3 regions of the Mesorhizobium sp. M4B.F.Ca.ET.017.02.2.1 genome follow, and region 1 is predicted to be linked to each of the others. Evidence: riboswitches for the same ligand, from Rfam matches in the RefSeq annotation. Region 1 holds a riboswitch; each other region holds the start of a gene.
The links. A riboswitch is a leader RNA that binds a small molecule or an ion and turns the genes downstream of it on or off. The one in region 1 is predicted to bind cobalamin.
Positions count from the first base shown of each region.

Region 1 (5,552 bases):
AAGTTGCGGACGGAGGTTTCAGCCATTGTGGCGCCTCAATTCGTCTTGGCTTTTTCATCCCCCGGCAGCACGTAGTCGGTGCCTTCCCACGGGGAAAGAAAATCGAAATTGCGGAATTCCTGCTTGAGCTCGACCGGCTCGTAGATCACGCGCTTGGCCTCGTCGTCGTAACGCACCTCGACGAAGCCGGTCAGCGGGAAATCCTTGCGCAGCGGATGACCCTCGAAGCCGTAGTCGGTGAGGATGCGCCGCAGGTCCGGATGGCCGGAGAACAGCACGCCATAGAGGTCGTAGGTCTCGCGCTCGAACCAGTCGGCACCGGGATAAACGGCGGTGAGCGAGGGAACCAGTGTCTCCTCGTCGGCCTGGACCTTCAGCCGGATGCGGACATTCTGCTTCGGCGACAACAGGTGATAGACGACGTCGAAGCGCCGGGCGCGCGACGGATAGTCGGCACCGCTGACGTCGATGAACGAGACGAACTGGCAACGCGGATCGTCGCGCAGGTAAGTCGCCACCTCGATCAGGCTGCCAGGCTCGACGGAAACCGTGAGCTCGCCATAGGCCAGCACGGCTTCACCGATGCGGCCGGTGAGCTTCTCGCCGAGATAGGTGGAGAGTTCGTTCAACTTCTGGCTCATCGGCTCACCGCTCGATCGTGCCGGTGCGGCGGATCTTCTTCTGCAACAGAAGAATGCCGTAAAGCAGCGCTTCCGCGCTCGGCGGACAGCCGGGCACATAGATGTCCACGGGCACGACGCGGTCGCAGCCGCGCACCACCGAATAGGAATAGTGATAGTAGCCGCCGCCATTGGCGCAGGAGCCCATGGAGATGACGTAGCGCGGCTCCGGCATCTGGTCGTAGACCTTGCGCAGCGCCGGCGCCATCTTGTTGGTCAGCGTGCCGGCGACGATCATGATGTCGGACTGGCGCGGGGACGCGCGCGGCGCGACGCCGAACCGCTCGGAGTCGTAGCGCGGCATCGAGGTGTGGATCATCTCGACCGCGCAGCAGGCGAGGCCGAAGGTCATGAACATCAGCGAGCCGCTGCGCGCCCAGGTAATCAGCGCCTCGGTCGAGGTGACGAGAAAACCCTTGTCGGCGAGCTCGTTGTTGATCTCGAGGAAGAACGGGTCATCCTGCCCCACCGGCCGGCCGGTGTTGGGGTCGATGATGCCCTTGGGCTTCGGCGCGACGAGGGTGCCTGAACTGTCGTTCAATCCCATTCCAGCGCTCCTTTTTTCCATTCATAGGCGAAGCCGATGGTCAGCACGGCCAGAAACACCATCATCGACCAGAAACCGAGCATGCCGATCTTCGAGAAGGACACCGCCCACGGGAACAGGAAGGCCACTTCGAGATCGAAGATGATGAACAGGATCGACACCAGGTAGAAGCGGATGTCGAACTTCATGCGGGCGTCGTCGAACGAGTTGAAACCGCATTCATAGGCGGAAAGCTTTTCCGGGTCGGGGTTGCGGTAGGCCACCAGGAACGGCGCCGCAAGCAGCGCCAGGCCGACGACAAGCGCCACGCCGATAAACAGGACGATGGGCAGATACGAACTCAAAAGTGCGTTCATGCTGCGGCTTTCCGTTGGCGGTCAATCCACGTTGATTACAGCAACCGATCCTATTGCGGAAGCGTGACAGATTCACCGCTGAACCGTTTTAAGGGCCTATGCTGCAACGCGGCGAGGGTTAGCGCAGCGCTTTCGGCGAAGCAAGTCAAACCTTGTTCAAAACGCGGCGCTGGACGCCAGATCGGAAAAAACTGGTCCGATCCGCTCCTGTTTGATTTCCTTCGCTTTTTACTCCACTTTTCTCTCCTGACATATCTCCCGCCATTTGCCTGCTAGCATGGCCGGAATCAGGGACCGCAAATGCGGGCCAAAGGATCAGGACAAGGCTTCTGGATGAAGGAAAAGATATCGCTCGCCATGGCCAGGCGCATCGCGCTCGGCGCGCAAGGTTTCACCGACCCGCAGCCGGGCGGCACGCCGGACCGCCGCCACCTCGCCCGCGTGCTGTCCCGCACCGGCCTGCTGCAGATCGATTCCGTCAGCGCCGTGGTGCGCGCCCACTATATGCCGCTCTATTCGCGCCTCGGCCCCTACCCGCTTTCCCTGCTCGACAACGCCGCGCTCACGCGCAGGCGCACCGTCTTTGAATATTGGGCGCATGAGGCCTCCTTCCTGCCGGTCGAGACCTGGCCGCTGCTGCGCTGGCGCATGCAGCGCGCCGAACAGGGCGAGGAAATGTATCTCGGCCTCGCGAAATGGGGCCGTGAGCAGCGCCAGATGATTGACGAGATCTACAACGAGGTCGCCGAACGCGGGCCGATCGCCGCCTCCGACATAGAAGGCCACAAGGGCAATGGCGGCTGGTGGGGCTGGAGCGCGGCCAAGCACGCCTTCGAGTGGCTGTTTTGGGCCGGCCGCATCACCACCGCCTACCGGCGCGGCTTCGAGCGCTACTACGATTTGCCGGAGCGCGTGCTGCCGCAGGCCGTGCTCGACCTGCCGGTTCCCTCCGTCGAGGACGCGCATCGCGAATTGCTGCGCATTTCAGCCCGCGCGCACGGCATCGCCACCTACAGCGACCTGCGCGACTATTTTCGTCTGGCGCCCGGCGACACGAAGGACCGCATCGAGGAACTGGTCGAGACGGGCGATCTGCTGCCGATGCGGGTCGAAGGCTGGGACAAGCCGGCCTATCTCCACAAGGACGCCCGCATCCCGCGCAAGATCGAGGCGCGCGCCCTGCTCGCGCCGTTCGATCCCGTCGTTTTCGAACGCACCCGCACCGAAAAGCTCTTCGACTTCCGCTACCGCATCGAGATCTACACGCCGGCCGAAAAGCGCCAATACGGCTACTACGTGCTGCCCTTCCTGCTCGGCGACCGGATCGTCGCCCGCGTCGATCTGAGGGCCGATCGCCCGGCTAGCGTGCTGCGCGTCCATGCCGCCTATGCCGAGGCCGGCGCTCCGCCCGAAACGGCCGGTGAACTCTTCGAGGAATTGAAGCAGATGCAGGGCTGGCTTGGGCTTGAGCGCATCGAAGTGACGCCGGCCGGCGATTTGGGGCCGGCGCTGGCTGGCGAGATAAGATAGCCAACCCCTGCAGCCTCTGTCATACACGCTCCAACAAACCTCGTAGGTTGTGCAATGGCATCGGACAAAGTGCTCGACATGATCCATGGCGCATTGATTGCGCATGGGATCGATGCAGTGCGTAGAGATCAGGACGTTCTGCTACAGTCGAGGCAACTTCGGTTTGAGGCTGAGGTATTCGAGGCGGAAGCTGGCCGGCTGGTCCTCGAAATCTACATTTTTTCCCCACTGCTTGATGTTCAGCCGGTCATTGAATCCTTTGCTGGCTTCGGTGACACGCGAGAACAAGAATTAAATCAGGCGTTTGAAAAATTTCTTCGTGGCGTTTTCCACGTGGCGATCGAGGGACTGGCTGATCATGTCTGCGACAACATGCAGGCCGAAGTAGAGGTTTGGCAGCAAAGCATCCCAGTTGGAAGATCTGGCAAAAGAATGTTCGCTGGAAAATCTATGGTGGACAGGTCATTTCCCAGGCCACCACCGAGCTTAATTCGCTGAACCGGGGTTATCCAACGTTCTACGCCAAGCTGGAAAAGCTGTTCACAGCTTCCGTTTCCCCTGGCAGTCACTTTGTACGCACCTTTTTTGCAGCCTTGAAAGGCGAGCTTATTTGCACCGAGGTCCTTCTGGATAATAAGGTTTGGCAAGAAGGACAGGACCTAGCCCTCAGCCATGACTGGGACCACGGCGATGGTTATCAAGCAGTCCGGCAAGTTATCCTGGCCCTGCCGATTGGCGGCACATGACAGCCTCTGACCGACATAGCCATGTCGTAGCCGCGCGTTGACACATCTGCCCGCAGAAGCCTAAATCCATGGCCAGACGGTCTCCTCCCGGCAAAAGGAGGAGCCAAGAGGGAATGCGGTGCGGGAAAAATGCCCAAATCCGCGGCTGTCCCCGCAACTGTAAGCGAAGAGCCAAGGCCGAAAGCCACTGGGATGTTCCCCGGGAAGGCGGCTAACCAAGGCGATGACCCGCGAGCCAGGAGACCTGCCGTCTGCGAGAAAAGAATCCGATCGCCCGGCGGGTTTCCGGGCAAGGAGCCTGATTTGGAGCGCGACAGCAGTTTTCCGGCTGATAGAGCGGACATACCGTCCGGCGACGACGATGGTCCGGCCGGCGTGACCGTCATCGTCTGCTCGTCCTGCCGCGACGAGACCGGTTCCGATGCCCATCCGCGCGCCGGCGCGCTGCTTGCCGAGGACACGCGCCGGGCGGCTTCCGGCGAAAAGATCAACATCCGCACCGTCGAATGCCTCGGCAATTGCAAGCGCCGACTGAGCGCGGCACTTCTGCGCGATGGCTGCTGGAGCTACGTCTTCGGCGACCTGACAGCGACCAGCGGCGCCGACCTCGTTGCTGGCGCAAAGCTCTTCGCCACCTCGACCGACGGCCTCATCCCGTGGCGCGGCCGGCCCGATTCCCTGAAGCGCGGCCTTGTTGCCCGCATCCCTCCCCTCGACCTGCTGAAGGACTGACCATGACCGCATCCGTCTCCCGTGTTCCCTGCACCGTCGTTACCGGCTTCCTGGGCGCCGGAAAGACGACGCTGATCCGCAACCTGCTCGAGAACGCCAAAGGCAAGCGGCTGGCGATCATCGTCAACGAGTTCGGCGATGTCGGCATCGACGGCGAAATCCTCAAGGGCTGCGGCGTCGATGCCTGCCCGGAGGAAAACATCGTCGAACTGGCCAATGGCTGCATCTGCTGCACCGTCGCCGACGATTTCGTGCCGGCGCTCGACCAGATCCTGTCGCGGACGCCGAAGGTCGATCACATCCTGATCGAAACCTCAGGCCTCGCGCTGCCGAAGCCGCTGGTCCAGGCCTTCCAGTGGCCGAGCGTGAAGAGCCGCGTCACTGTCGATGGCGTCATTGCCGTGGTCGACGGCCCGGCCCTGGCAGACGGCCGCGTCGCTTCCGACATGGACGCGCTGCAGGCACAGCGCGCGGCGGATGACTCGCTCGACCATGACGATCCGGTCGAAGAAGTGTTCGAGGACCAGATCGCCTGCGCCGACCTGATCATCCTGTCGAAGAGCGATCTGATGGACGCCGCCGGCTCGGCGCGCGCCAACGCCGTCATCGGCGAGCATGTGGCTCGCGCCGTCAAGGTCGTGCCGACCGCCCAGGGCAAGGTCGACCCGTCCGTGCTGCTCGGCCTTGGCCTCGCCGTCGAGGACGACATCGAGAACCGCAAGACCCATCACGATGACGAGCTCGACCACGAGCATGACGATTTTGACTCCTTCGTCATCGACATCCCGTCGATCGCCAATCCGGATGAACTGGCACAACGCGTCGCCACCGCTGCCGAACAGGAGAATGTGCTGCGCGTGAAGGGATTCGTCGAGGTCGGCGGCAAGCCGATGCGGCTTTTGCTGCAGGCCGTCGGGCCACGTGTCAACCATTACTACGACCGCGCGTGGACGGCCGAGGA
Region 1 covers NZ_RZOF01000285.1:1,998-7,549, forward strand. Annotated here, with positions in the region: gene EN738_RS26135 (NADH-quinone oxidoreductase subunit D) at 1-26, opposite strand, end outside; gene EN738_RS26140 (NADH-quinone oxidoreductase subunit C) at 36-641, opposite strand; gene EN738_RS26145 (NADH-quinone oxidoreductase subunit B) at 646-1,227, opposite strand; gene EN738_RS26150 (NADH-quinone oxidoreductase subunit A) at 1,218-1,583, opposite strand; gene EN738_RS26155 (winged helix-turn-helix domain-containing protein) at 1,917-3,113, shown strand; gene EN738_RS26160 (DUF6348 family protein) at 3,168-3,611, shown strand; cobalamin riboswitch at 3,920-4,126, shown strand; gene EN738_RS26165 (DUF1636 family protein) at 4,163-4,591, shown strand; gene cobW (cobalamin biosynthesis protein CobW) at 4,594-5,552, shown strand, end outside.

Region 2 (5,552 bases), on a different contig from region 1:
ACCAGGACCATATCTACGACAAGAGCCGGCCGGAGAACCTCGGCTTCCTCGAACGCTTCCGCGCCCTGCTCGACGAATATCCGGCGCAGGCAGCGGTCGGCGAAGTCGGCGATTCGCAGCGCGGCCTGGAAGTGGTGGCCGCCTACACCGCCGGCGGCAAGCGCGTCCACATGTGCTATTCCTTCGACTTCCTGGCGCCCGAGAAGATCAGCGCCGCCAAGGTGCGCACGGTGCTGGAAGCCTTCGGCAAGGTCGCCAGCGACGGCTGGTCGTGCTGGGCCTTCTCCAATCACGACGTGATGCGGCCGGCCTCGCGCTGGGCCGCCAGCGAGGCCGATCCGACCGCCTATCTCAAGGTGATCTCGGCGCTGCTGATGTCGCTGCGCGGCTCGGTCTGCCTCTATCAGGGCGAGGAGCTCGGCCTCGGCGAGGCGGATCTCAGCTTCGAGGACCTGCAGGACCCCTACGGCATCCGCTTCTGGCCCGAATTCAAGGGGCGCGACGGCTGCCGCACGCCGATGGTGTGGGATGCCGCCGCCAAGAATGGCGGCTTCTCGGCGGCCAAGCCGTGGCTGCCGGTGCCCGGCAAGCATCTTTTGCAGGCGGTGAACGTGCAACAGGGCGATGCAAGCTCGCTGCTCGAGCACTACCGGCGCTTCCTCGCCTTCCGCCGCCAGCATCCGGCGCTGGCCAAGGGCGACATCGACTTCATCGAAAGCGCGGGCGACACCGTCGCCTTCACCCGCCGCGAGGGCAATGAGCGTGTCGCCTGCGTCTTCAACCTGGGCAGCAAGCCGGCCGAGGTCGATCTCGGCGGCGGCTCGCTGCAGCCCTTGCCCGGGCACGGCTTTTCGGGCCAAGCTGGCGCCGGCTCCATCCGCCTTGGCGGCTACGGCGCCTGGTTCGGGCGCATCGACTGAGTTTTTGAAACGGACGTCACTGGGAGGACAATCATGGCCGATGTCACGCTGAGGCAAGTCAAGAAGTCGTACGGCAATCTCAACATCCTGCACGGCATCGACCTCGACATTAAGTCGGGCGAGTTCATCGTCTTCGTCGGCCCGTCCGGCTGCGGCAAGTCGACCTTGCTGAGGTCCATCGCCGGGCTGGAGGAGATCACCTCGGGCGAACTCAAGATCGCCGGCGACGTCGTGAACGACGTGCCGCCGTCGAAGCGCGGCATCGCCATGGTGTTCCAGTCCTACGCGCTCTATCCGCACATGACCGTCTACGACAACATGGCCTTCTCGATGAAGATCGGCAAGGAAAGCAAGGCCGAGATCGACAAGCGGGTGCGGCAGGCGGCCGAGATCCTGCAATTGACCAAATATCTCGACCGGCTGCCCAAGGCGATGTCGGGCGGCCAGCGCCAGCGCGTCGCCATCGGCCGCGCCATCGTGCGCAACCCGAAGGTGTTCCTGTTCGACGAGCCGCTGTCCAACCTCGACGCGGCACTTCGCGTCGCCACCCGCATCGAGATCGCCAAGCTCAAGGAATCGATGCCGAACACGACGATGATCTATGTCACCCACGACCAGGTCGAGGCGATGACGCTGGCCGATCGCATCGTGGTGCTGAAGGAAGGCCGCATCGAGCAGGTCGGCACGCCGATGGAGCTCTACAAGCGGCCCGGCAATCTGTTCGTTGCCCAGTTCATCGGCTCGCCGGCCATGAACATCCTGCCGGCCAAGATCGAAAAGGCCGGCGACCCGACCGTCATCAGCCATGTCGGCGGCCGCAAGGCGACGGTGCCGATCGCCACACCCGCCGCGGCGAATGGTGCGGCGGTGAGTTTCGGCGTGCGGCCGGAAGACCTGGCGATCGCCACCGGCACCGAGTATCTGTTCGAGGGAACGGTGGATTATGTCGAGCAGCTCGGCGAGGTCCAGCTCGTCTATGTCGACATCGGCCGCGCCGACCTGCCGCTGGTGACGAAACTGCCGGGCAATGTCGAGGTCAAGCGCGGCGCTGTGCTGCGGCTCAACGCCGATCCCGGCGACCTGCACATCTTCGATGCCGACGGCCACTCCTTCACGCTGCATATGGCGGAAGCCAAGGCGGCCTGACCTTCACGTGAGACAAAAAAGAGCGGCGGGCTGTGCCCGCCGCTCTTGGCATTATGGCCCGATCCATATCCCGATCCGGGATGGACCGGCTGTTAGCGGCCAAACAGGTTGCGGTCGCTGCCCTGAGGCGCGGACTTCTCTACGTCGCCCGACGAGTTCAGCAGCTTGTAGACCGGCGAGCTGGTGTCGCGCGTCGACGACGTCTGCGTGGTGTCGACGTTGGCGGCCGGCCGCTGACTGTTGATGTCGGTCCCGCCGACATTGTCGTTGCGGGCATAGGCGCTACCGGCGGCGATCAAAAGTGCGGCGGCAGTAAGAGCAATCTTCTTCATTTTGGGTACTCCTGGATTTGCGTCGGAGCGGCGGGCCAGCCGCCGCGTCCGGCTTCCGTTTGGCCACGACCCGAACCGGAGGTCCGGGATCGCGGTCCGGTCGGTTTAGTTGTTGCCGAAGAGGTTACGGTCGCTGCCCTGGTTGGCGGGCTGCTCGGCGGCCGGTTCCGACTTCTTGATCGATGCCGTGTACGAGCTGTCGACGGCAGCAGCGGGCTGATTGGCACCGTTGGAACCGTAATTGTCGCTGCCACCAGCAAAGGCGCTGCCGGAAATGGCCAGAAGGGCGGCGGCAGTAAGAGCAATCTTTTTCATTTTTGGTACTCCAGTATATTTTTTCCGTCCGTCTAGCGGCGTGTCTTGGGAGGAAATCGCGTCGTTCGGACAGCCCCGATGTGGGAGAGCCATCGGCCGCTTTCCAATCACGAAGTTTTTCCGTCTGGCCTATGAATCTGCACCTTGAAATTGTACCAAGGCCATCTACACGCAATGAATTACGAAGCAATATCAAGTGGTTGTTTGAATCGCCCATCGGGCCAAGTGACGATTCCGAAGATCTGCGTTCACACCGTCCTGCACGCATTGTCAACAGAAACGAACCGTTCGGTTCGATTTTAGGATCTCCTAATAGTCACTTTTCTATACTGTTAACCAATTCAGAACCGCCCAGGGAACACGGTTTTCTCCGCCTCGATTCGCATGCCGGCAGCGTGTGACATCGGTCGCCTTGCAGGGCCAATATCAAGCATCATGGGTCGTGTCGCGCCGCATGGATGCGATGTCGTTTTCATGCCGATGGCGCGGCGGCTGTCGTGATTAAGATCAGATTATCTCAGGTGCTGCCCCGTGACGACGGGACGGAGAATTGGGAAGCCGGTCAGAACCCGGCGCTGCCCCCGCAACGGTGGTGGAGTTCAAAGTCGCGACGGGAGACCACTGGGCCATCGGCCTGGGAAGGTGCCGCGACCGCCCGTCAGGGCACTCCAGAGCCCGGAAACCAGCCAGGGATACTTGAACTCGGCTGATCGCGGTGGGCGGTCAAGAGGCGGATGGTGCGTGCCCGGCCATGCCGGCGGCGGTCGTTCTTCTCAATCACCACCAGTTCAGTCCTTGAAGCGGTGCGACAAACGCGAGGACAGGACATGGATGCGCGCAACGACATGCTGAGGCTGCTGCACGGCCGCAGGCCGGGCTTTTCGCTGGAACAGCCCTTCTATACCGACCCGGACTATTTCAAGCTCGACATGGAGCTGATCTGGTACCGCGACTGGCTGTTCATCGGCCACGATTGCGAATTGCCGAAGCCGGGCAGCTACATCACCGCGCAGGTCGGCGACTATCCGGTGGTTCTGGTTCGCGACCAGCAAGGCAGGGTCAATGCCTTCCATAACTCCTGCCGCCATCGCGGCAGCCGCGTCTGCAACGCCGAGAAGGGCACCGCGGCGAAGCTCGTCTGCCCCTATCATCAATGGACCTACGAGCTCGACGGCAGGCTGCTGTTCGCCCGCCAGATGGCGGATGGTTTCGACAAGAGCCAGTTCGGCCTGAAGCCGGTCGCCTGCGAGAGCGTCGGCGGCTACATCTTCATCTGCCTGGCGAAAGAGCCAGCCGATTTCGCGCCGATGCGCGCCATGATCGAACCCTATCTCCTGCCGCATCGATTGACTGAGGCGAAGGTCGCTTTCGAATCGACCATCGTCGAGAAGGGCAACTGGAAGCTGGTCTGGGAAAACAACCGCGAGTGCTATCACTGCGCCGGCAACCATCCCGAACTCTGCAAGACCTTCCCCGAGGCGCCGACCGTGACCGGCGTGCATGGTGCCGAAAGCGATCCCGAGATGCAGGCGCATTGGGCGAAATGCGAGGCGGCGGGCCTGCCGAGCAAGTTCCGCATCGACCCGGCGGGACAGTATCGCGCCACCCGCGCGCCGCTCTTGCGCGACGCCGTCAGCTACACGATGAGCGGCAAGCGCGCGGTGAGGAAGAACCTTTCCACGAGCGTCTCGGCGGACCGCATCGGCACGTTGATGCACTATCACTATCCGACCACCTGGAACCATATCCTGATCGACCATGCCGTCACCTTCCGGGTGCTGCCGATCAGCGCCACCGAAACCGCGGTGACGACGAAATGGCTGGTCCACAAGGATGCGGTGGAAGGCGTCGATTACGATCTTGCCGAACTCACCCATGTCTGGACCGAGACCAACGACCAGGATCGCCGCATCGTCGAGGAAAACGCTTTCGGCATCCTCTCGCCGGCCTATGAGCCCGGCCCCTATTCGGAGCAGCATGAGGGCGGCGTCATCCAGTTCGTCGAATGGTACGCCTCCTTCATGGGCCCGCGCCTTGCCGAAGGCGGCCGGCCGGCGCTGCGCAGCGTTGCCTAGCACATGGCGCCCAAAAGTGTTGAGCGGTTTTGGGATCACGACATGTGCAGAATGAAAAGGACCAAGGGATGAACGCGATGACGGATCTCGCCCTCTATCGCCATCTCGACGAGATGGCGCCCTGGAACGACCGGCTGCAGGTGCTGGAGGTGATCGGCGTCAGCGACGAGGCGCCGGACGTCAAGACCTTCACCTTCCGCTCCGACAACCAGACCTGGTTCCGCTACAAGCCCGGCCAGTTCGTGACGCTGGAACTGCCGACCGCCGACGGACCGCTGATGCGCACCTACACGCTGTCCTCATCGCCCTCGCGGCCGTTCTCGATCGCGGTGACGGTGAAGGCGCAGGCCGGCAGCATCGGCACGCGCTGGATGTTCGACAATCTCAAGCCCGGCGCCCATGTGAAGGCCTATGGCCCGGCCGGCGATTTCTCGCTGCACAGCCATCCGGCGGCCAAGTACCTGTTCATCTCGGCCGGCTCCGGCGTAACACCGATGATGTCGATGCTGCGCTGGCTGAACGACTGCGCGCCCTGGACCGATGTCGGCTTCGTCAACTGCGCGCGCAGGGCGGACGAGATCATCTTCCGCAAGGAGCTTGAATTGCTGGGCAGCCGCATGCCCGGCCTGTCGCTCGGCTTCATGATCGAGGAACGCTCCAGCCGCGAGGGCTGGTTCGGTCATATGGGCCGCATCGACGCCATTCGCCTGCCGCTGCTCGCTCCCGACTTCCGCGAGCGCGAGATATTCTGCTGCGGCCCCGAC
Region 2 covers NZ_RZOF01000061.1:9,280-14,831, forward strand. Annotated here, with positions in the region: gene EN738_RS10540 (alpha-glucosidase) at 1-920, shown strand, start outside; gene ugpC (sn-glycerol-3-phosphate ABC transporter ATP-binding protein UgpC) at 954-2,066, shown strand; gene EN738_RS10550 (DUF680 domain-containing protein) at 2,159-2,398, opposite strand; gene EN738_RS10555 (DUF680 domain-containing protein) at 2,504-2,713, opposite strand; cobalamin riboswitch at 3,216-3,419, shown strand; gene EN738_RS10560 (aromatic ring-hydroxylating dioxygenase subunit alpha) at 3,541-4,788, shown strand; gene EN738_RS10565 (hybrid-cluster NAD(P)-dependent oxidoreductase) at 4,866-5,552, shown strand, end outside.
Region 2: linked by a shared signal. The riboswitch ahead of EN738_RS10560 (aromatic ring-hydroxylating dioxygenase subunit alpha) and the one ahead of EN738_RS26165 (DUF1636 family protein) in region 1 are both predicted to bind cobalamin.

Region 3 (5,552 bases), on a different contig from region 1:
CCATCCCGTCACCTGGTTCGGCAGGCTGATATCCTTTCTCGATCGCGCGCTCAACCGCGCCACTGATTCCGACGCTCAGCGTCGCCGCCGGGGCGTCATGGCTCTGCTGGTCATTGTTCTGGTGCCGGCGGCCATCGCTTTTGCCGTGCAGCTCCTGCTCTGGCAGATGTTTCCGGTCGGCCTCATCATCACCGCGATCCTGGCGTCGACGCTCATGTCGCAGAAGAGCCTGGCCGATCATGTCGAGGCGGTGGCCGACGCGCTCGACACCGGCGGCCTTACGCTCGGCCGCATCGCCGTCTCGCGCATCGTCGGCCGCGATCCCGAAAAGCTCGACAAGGCAGGCGTTTCCCGCGCGGCGATCGAAAGCCTGGCCGAGAATTTCTCCGACGGCATCGTCGCTCCGGCCTTCTGGACCGGGGTCTGCGGCCTGGCCGGCGGCGTCGCCTACAAGGCCGCCAACACCGCCGATTCGATGATCGGCCACCGCACGCCGCGCCATGAGGCCTTCGGCTGGGCGGCGGCGCGCTTCGACGACTGGATCAACCTGCCGGCATCGCGGCTGACAGGGCTGCTGATCGTGCTGGCTGCCTTCTTCGTCAAAGGCGCGGACCCCCGCAACGCCTGGCAGGCCATGCGGCGCGACGCGAAAAAGCACCGTTCGCCCAATGCCGGCTGGCCGGAGGCGGCGATGGCCGGCGCGTTGGGTCTCGCCCTGGCCGGCCCGCGCAGCTACAGCGGCGTGGTCGTCGAGGATGCCTACATGGGCGAAGGCGGCCGGCGCGAGGCGGAAAGCCTCGACATCAGGCAGGCGCTGAAGCTCTACCAGGTGGCCGACTGGCTGCTGATCGCGCTGTTCGGCATGCTGTCGGCGCTGTTGATCTATCTGACGATGTGATCAGAACTCGATGCCTTGCTGGGCTTTCACGCCCGCCGAGAAATGGTGCTTGGTGAGGCCCATTTCGGTGACGAGATCGGCCGCCTCGACGAGCAGCGGCTTGGCGTTTCGGCCGGTGACGATGATATGCAGGTCAGCACGGCGCGCCTTCAGCGCGGCAACGACCTTTTCCAGATCGAGATAGTCGTAGCGCAGCGCGATGTTGAGCTCGTCGAGCACGACAAGGCTGATCGACGGATCCGCCATCAGCTCCAGTGCTTTTGCCCAGGCGGCCTCGGCGGCGGCGATATCGCGCTTCAGGTCCTGCGTCTCCCAGGTGAAGCCCTCGCCCATCGCATGCCAGACGACGCGGTCGCCGAAGGCGGCGAAGGCGTCCTTCTCGCCGGTATGCCATTTGCCCTTGATGAACTGCACGACGCCGACGCGCCTGCCGTAGCCGAGCATCCTGAGCGCCAGCCCGAAGGCGGCCGTGGTCTTGCCCTTGCCCGGGCCGGTGTTGACGATCAGCAGCCCCTTCTCGATCGTCTTTGCCGCCACCTCGGCATCCTGCACAGCCTTGCGCTTGGCCATCTTGGCGCGGTGGCGCTCGGCATCCTTGTCATCGGTCTCAGTCATCTCACTTCACCTTCAGCGGCAGACCGGCCACCATCAGCAGCACCGTATTGGCGACGGCGGCGACCTGCTGGTTGAGCCGGCCGGCCGCATCGCGAAACCGCCTCGCCAGCGCATTGTCGGGCACGATGCCCAGGCCGACCTCGTTGGACACCACGAACCACGGCCCGCGCGGCCGCGATAGAACATCCACAAGCCGCCGGCATTCCGCATCGAGGTCGCGCTCGGCCAGCATATGATTGGTCAGCCACAGAGTCAGGCAGTCGATCAAGACGGGTTGGTGGTCAGGCAGCGCCTCGATCGCGGCGGCAAGATCGAGCGGCGCGTCGACCGTCGCCCAGCCCTCGCCGCGACGCGCCCGATGCAGCGCGATGCGCTCGCGCATCTCATCGTCATAGGCTTCCGCGGTGGCGATGTAAGCCCATGGCGAGGGACTCGCCGTCACCAGGGTTTCGGCATGCGCACTCTTGCCGGAGCGCGCACCGCCGATGATGAAGGTCAGTCCCCTGCGATCAGGCAAAGCTGTCGCGCAGGCTGGTGGCCGTGCCGGTGAAGCGGCCGCGCACCACGCCGACGGCAGCGCCCAGCACCAGCCAGAACACCAGGTCGGTGACCGTCACCGCCACCACGAACTGGTGATGCAGGCCTTCGGGAATCGGCGTCTCGAAGCTTTCCGGCTGCGGCGCGCCGACGATGTGCGGCGCGACGATCAGGGCCACGGCCAGGATCGCCAGCGGCAGCGACTTGCGGAAAGCGATCAGGCCGAGTCCGGCGGCGGTCGCGACCGCTGTCGCCGTCCACCAGATCTGGCGCGGCAGGAGTTCGGCGGCCGGCATCGCCGGCAGTTCCGGCGGCAGGCCGAGGCCCGGCGCCAGCGTGAACACGGCAAAGCCGGCGAGACCCCAGAACACGCCCTGGCGCCAGTTGCCGATACCACCGGCGAATTCCGAAACCGCGACCAGGATCAGCGCGAAGCCGATGCCGGTGACGATGTTGGCGACGACGTTGAAGGCGAAACGCTCGAAGCCGTCGGCCGGTGCCCAGCCCTCGTCTTCCGCTGGCGCGGCCGCTTCGGCCGGAGCCGGCGCGGAACTCATGGCATTTCCGGCCGGAGCGGCGGAGCTCATGGCGTCGCCGGTCTCGGCAGGCGCCGCGGCATGATCATGATGATGGCCGCCGCCGGCCTGTTCGTAGACTTCCGCCTTGAGGATCAGCGGCACGGTTGCATAGGCCTGCAGGCAAGCGAGAACGACGCCGGCCACGAGCCCTGCAATCGCCGCGATGAACACGACGTTGCGAAACAGGTTCATGATGTCAGGCCCTTGTCAGTGGCAGGGAAACGCCATCGAGTGGCGGTAGTCGTGAGCTGCGTTGTGGACCGCATCGAGATGCGAGAAGCCGACAAAGCCGACGACGAAAATGCCGAGCAACGCGGCCATGGCCAGCTGCATGAAGCGCGACTGCGAGGAGACGGAGGTGCCGAGGGAGACGGAAGCGGTCGTCATGTCTTGTCCTTTCGCCCTCCACCCGAGGGCATAGAATTCAACGTTTCTGTCGCCGGCAGGTCTCCTGGCTCGCGGATCAGCGCCCTTCCCCACCTTCCCGAGGATTTTCCTCAGTGGTCTTGGAGAGGACTACCGCACACAGTTGCGGGGGCAGCCACGGCATTGGACGAATTCGCCCTCACCGCATTCCCTCTTGGCTCCAAAAACGGAACCGACGACGGCAGGACTATAGGCAGAATCGTCGCGCCCGGCAAACCAAATTCCGGCGGCCACCAGCGCAAATGCGCCACCGGGCCTAGCTGTCCGACGCGGCAATCCGCTCGGCAACCAGATGCTGCAGCCGCCACAGATGGCGGTCATGGATGCCGCGCTGCTCGAGGTTCTTCACCGTGTTGTAAAGATAGTCTGCGCCCGATCCCCAGTGCCCGCAGGATGTCGCCAGCCTTTCGACCACCTCTTTTTCCTCAAGCGGGCCGGCATAGGTTGTGCCCTTGCGGTTGATGACGAAGGCCAGTGCCCGCAACGTGCCGCCGTCGCTCGAAAGGTTGAGCAGGCGCGGATGGTAGCTGGTCGGCTTCAGTGTCACTTCGCGCCGCAGAACCTTGTCGAGCTGCTGGCGCCGGTCGGCGTCGCCAAGCCTGAAGGCGACGCCCTTGCACTGCCCGCCCCGGTCCAGCGCCATCATCAGGCCAGGCTGCTCCCTGGTGCCGCGCCAGCGCGTCATCTTCATGCAGAAGGACCTGTGCCAGCCGCGCGGGACCGCAACCCGTTCCTCGACATGATCGATCTCGGGCTTCCAGATCAGCGAGCCGTAGCCGAACAGCCAGAGCGGTTCGCTGCCAGGCAGCTCAGCCTCGAGCGTGTCCAGCATCGCTTCATAGTCGGCATCGTCCAGATGCATCGCGTTGGGATCAGGCCCGCTGTCCTCGACGACGCGAAAGCAGCGCGCGACCAGCTCCTCGGTGAGCGACATTGTCCTTGGCGGCATGAACTGTCCCTGGGCACCCGACTTGTGAAGCGCCGACCTTAGGGGCGGCGATTGCGTGCCACAATGGCCACGGCGCGAGCGATTGACAAACATCCTGGCCGGGTGTCGGCTGGACCATTCAGGGAGCCGCCTATGCAGCCCAAACCGAGCGACGACCTCTACACCGGCCTGACCAGGCTTGAGCCGACCCTGCCCTCGTCGGCCTATTGGGATGCCGGGGCTTACGGTCGTGACCTCGACGCGATCTGGTACAAAAGCTGGCTGCTGGTCTGCCGCGAGGCCGACCTTGCCCAGCCGCTGGCTTTCAGGACATTCCGCGTCGGCACGCAGGAGATCGTGGTGCTGCGCGACGAGGCCGGCGAATTGCGCGCCTTCCACAACACCTGCCGGCATCGCGGCTCGCAGCTTTGCCAGGAGAGCGAGGGAAGGCTGAAGGCCAGGCTGCTGACCTGCCCCTACCACGCCTGGTCCTATTCGCTGCGCGGCGACCTCGTGCGCGTGCCGTCGAAGTCGCTGCCCGAAGGCTTCGACAAGGCCGACTATCCGCTCTATGGCGTGGCGCTGTCGGTGTGGCGCGGCTTCGTCTTCATCAACCTCGCCGGAGATGCCGCCGGCTCGGCGGAAGCCTCCTTCGACCGGGCTTCCGGCAATCTCGCCAACTGGCCGCTGGAGACGCTGGTCACCGGCCATGCGCTGCGCAAGGTGATGAACTGCAACTGGAAGATCTTTTGGGAGAACTTCAACGAGTGCCTGCATTGCCCCGGCGTCCACAAGGACCTGTCGCGGCTGGTGCCGATCTATGGCCGAGGCCTGATGGCGAGGCACGACGATCCCGAATGCGCGCGCCACGCCGACAATGACGCGCCGGAATTCTCCGGCGGCCTGCGCGCCGGCGCCGAGACCTGGTCGCGCGACGGCCACGTGCACGGTCCGGTGTTTGCCGGCCTGACGCCGGCCGAATGCGCCGCCGGCCAGACCTACGCCACGAGCCTGCCGTCGATGTTCATCGTCGGCCATGTCGACTATGTCCGCACCGTACGGCTGGTGCCGCTCGGCCCGGAGCAGACTGAACTGTCGGCCGAATGGCTGTTCCCGGCCGAAGCGCTCGCCTCGCCGGAAGCCGACATCGACAACATCGTCGCCTTCGGCAGGCAGGTGCTGGAAGAGGACGCGGCGATCTGCGAGGTCAACCAGAAGGGCCTGCGTTCGATGCGCCACAAGGCCGGCGTGCTGATGCCGGAGGAATACGACCTGCACCGTTTCCACGAATGGGTGCGCGCGCGGTATCAGGCATTTTCGCCCAAACCCTAGAGCGACTTCGGCAGACGCCGTCAGGTGACAAAGCCACGGCCGCCGCCAGCAGCCCGCCCGTGGCGAACGCTGAACCCAGGCTCGGCCACCCCTCGAACCGCCCGGAGGAAAACGGCGGGCAGATTGATGCATGCCACAGCAGTCCCGCCTTCTTTTGTCTGGTTGAACCATGATAGTCGTTTGGCATCACTGAATCGGAATGCGAGACACGATGAGCCTTCAAACGCCGGCCGAACCT
Region 3 covers NZ_RZOF01000164.1:773-6,324, forward strand. Annotated here, with positions in the region: gene cbiB (adenosylcobinamide-phosphate synthase CbiB) at 1-898, shown strand, start outside; gene cobO (cob(I)yrinic acid a,c-diamide adenosyltransferase) at 899-1,513, opposite strand; gene cobU (bifunctional adenosylcobinamide kinase/adenosylcobinamide-phosphate guanylyltransferase) at 1,515-2,030, opposite strand; gene EN738_RS19440 (CbtA family protein) at 2,023-2,820, opposite strand; gene EN738_RS19445 (CbtB domain-containing protein) at 2,836-3,015, opposite strand; cobalamin riboswitch at 3,052-3,246, opposite strand; gene EN738_RS19450 (gamma-glutamylcyclotransferase) at 3,311-4,003, opposite strand; gene EN738_RS19455 (aromatic ring-hydroxylating dioxygenase subunit alpha) at 4,136-5,314, shown strand; gene EN738_RS19460 (DUF1624 domain-containing protein) at 5,526-5,552, shown strand, end outside.
Region 3: linked by a shared signal. The riboswitch ahead of EN738_RS19445 (CbtB domain-containing protein) and the one ahead of EN738_RS26165 (DUF1636 family protein) in region 1 are both predicted to bind cobalamin.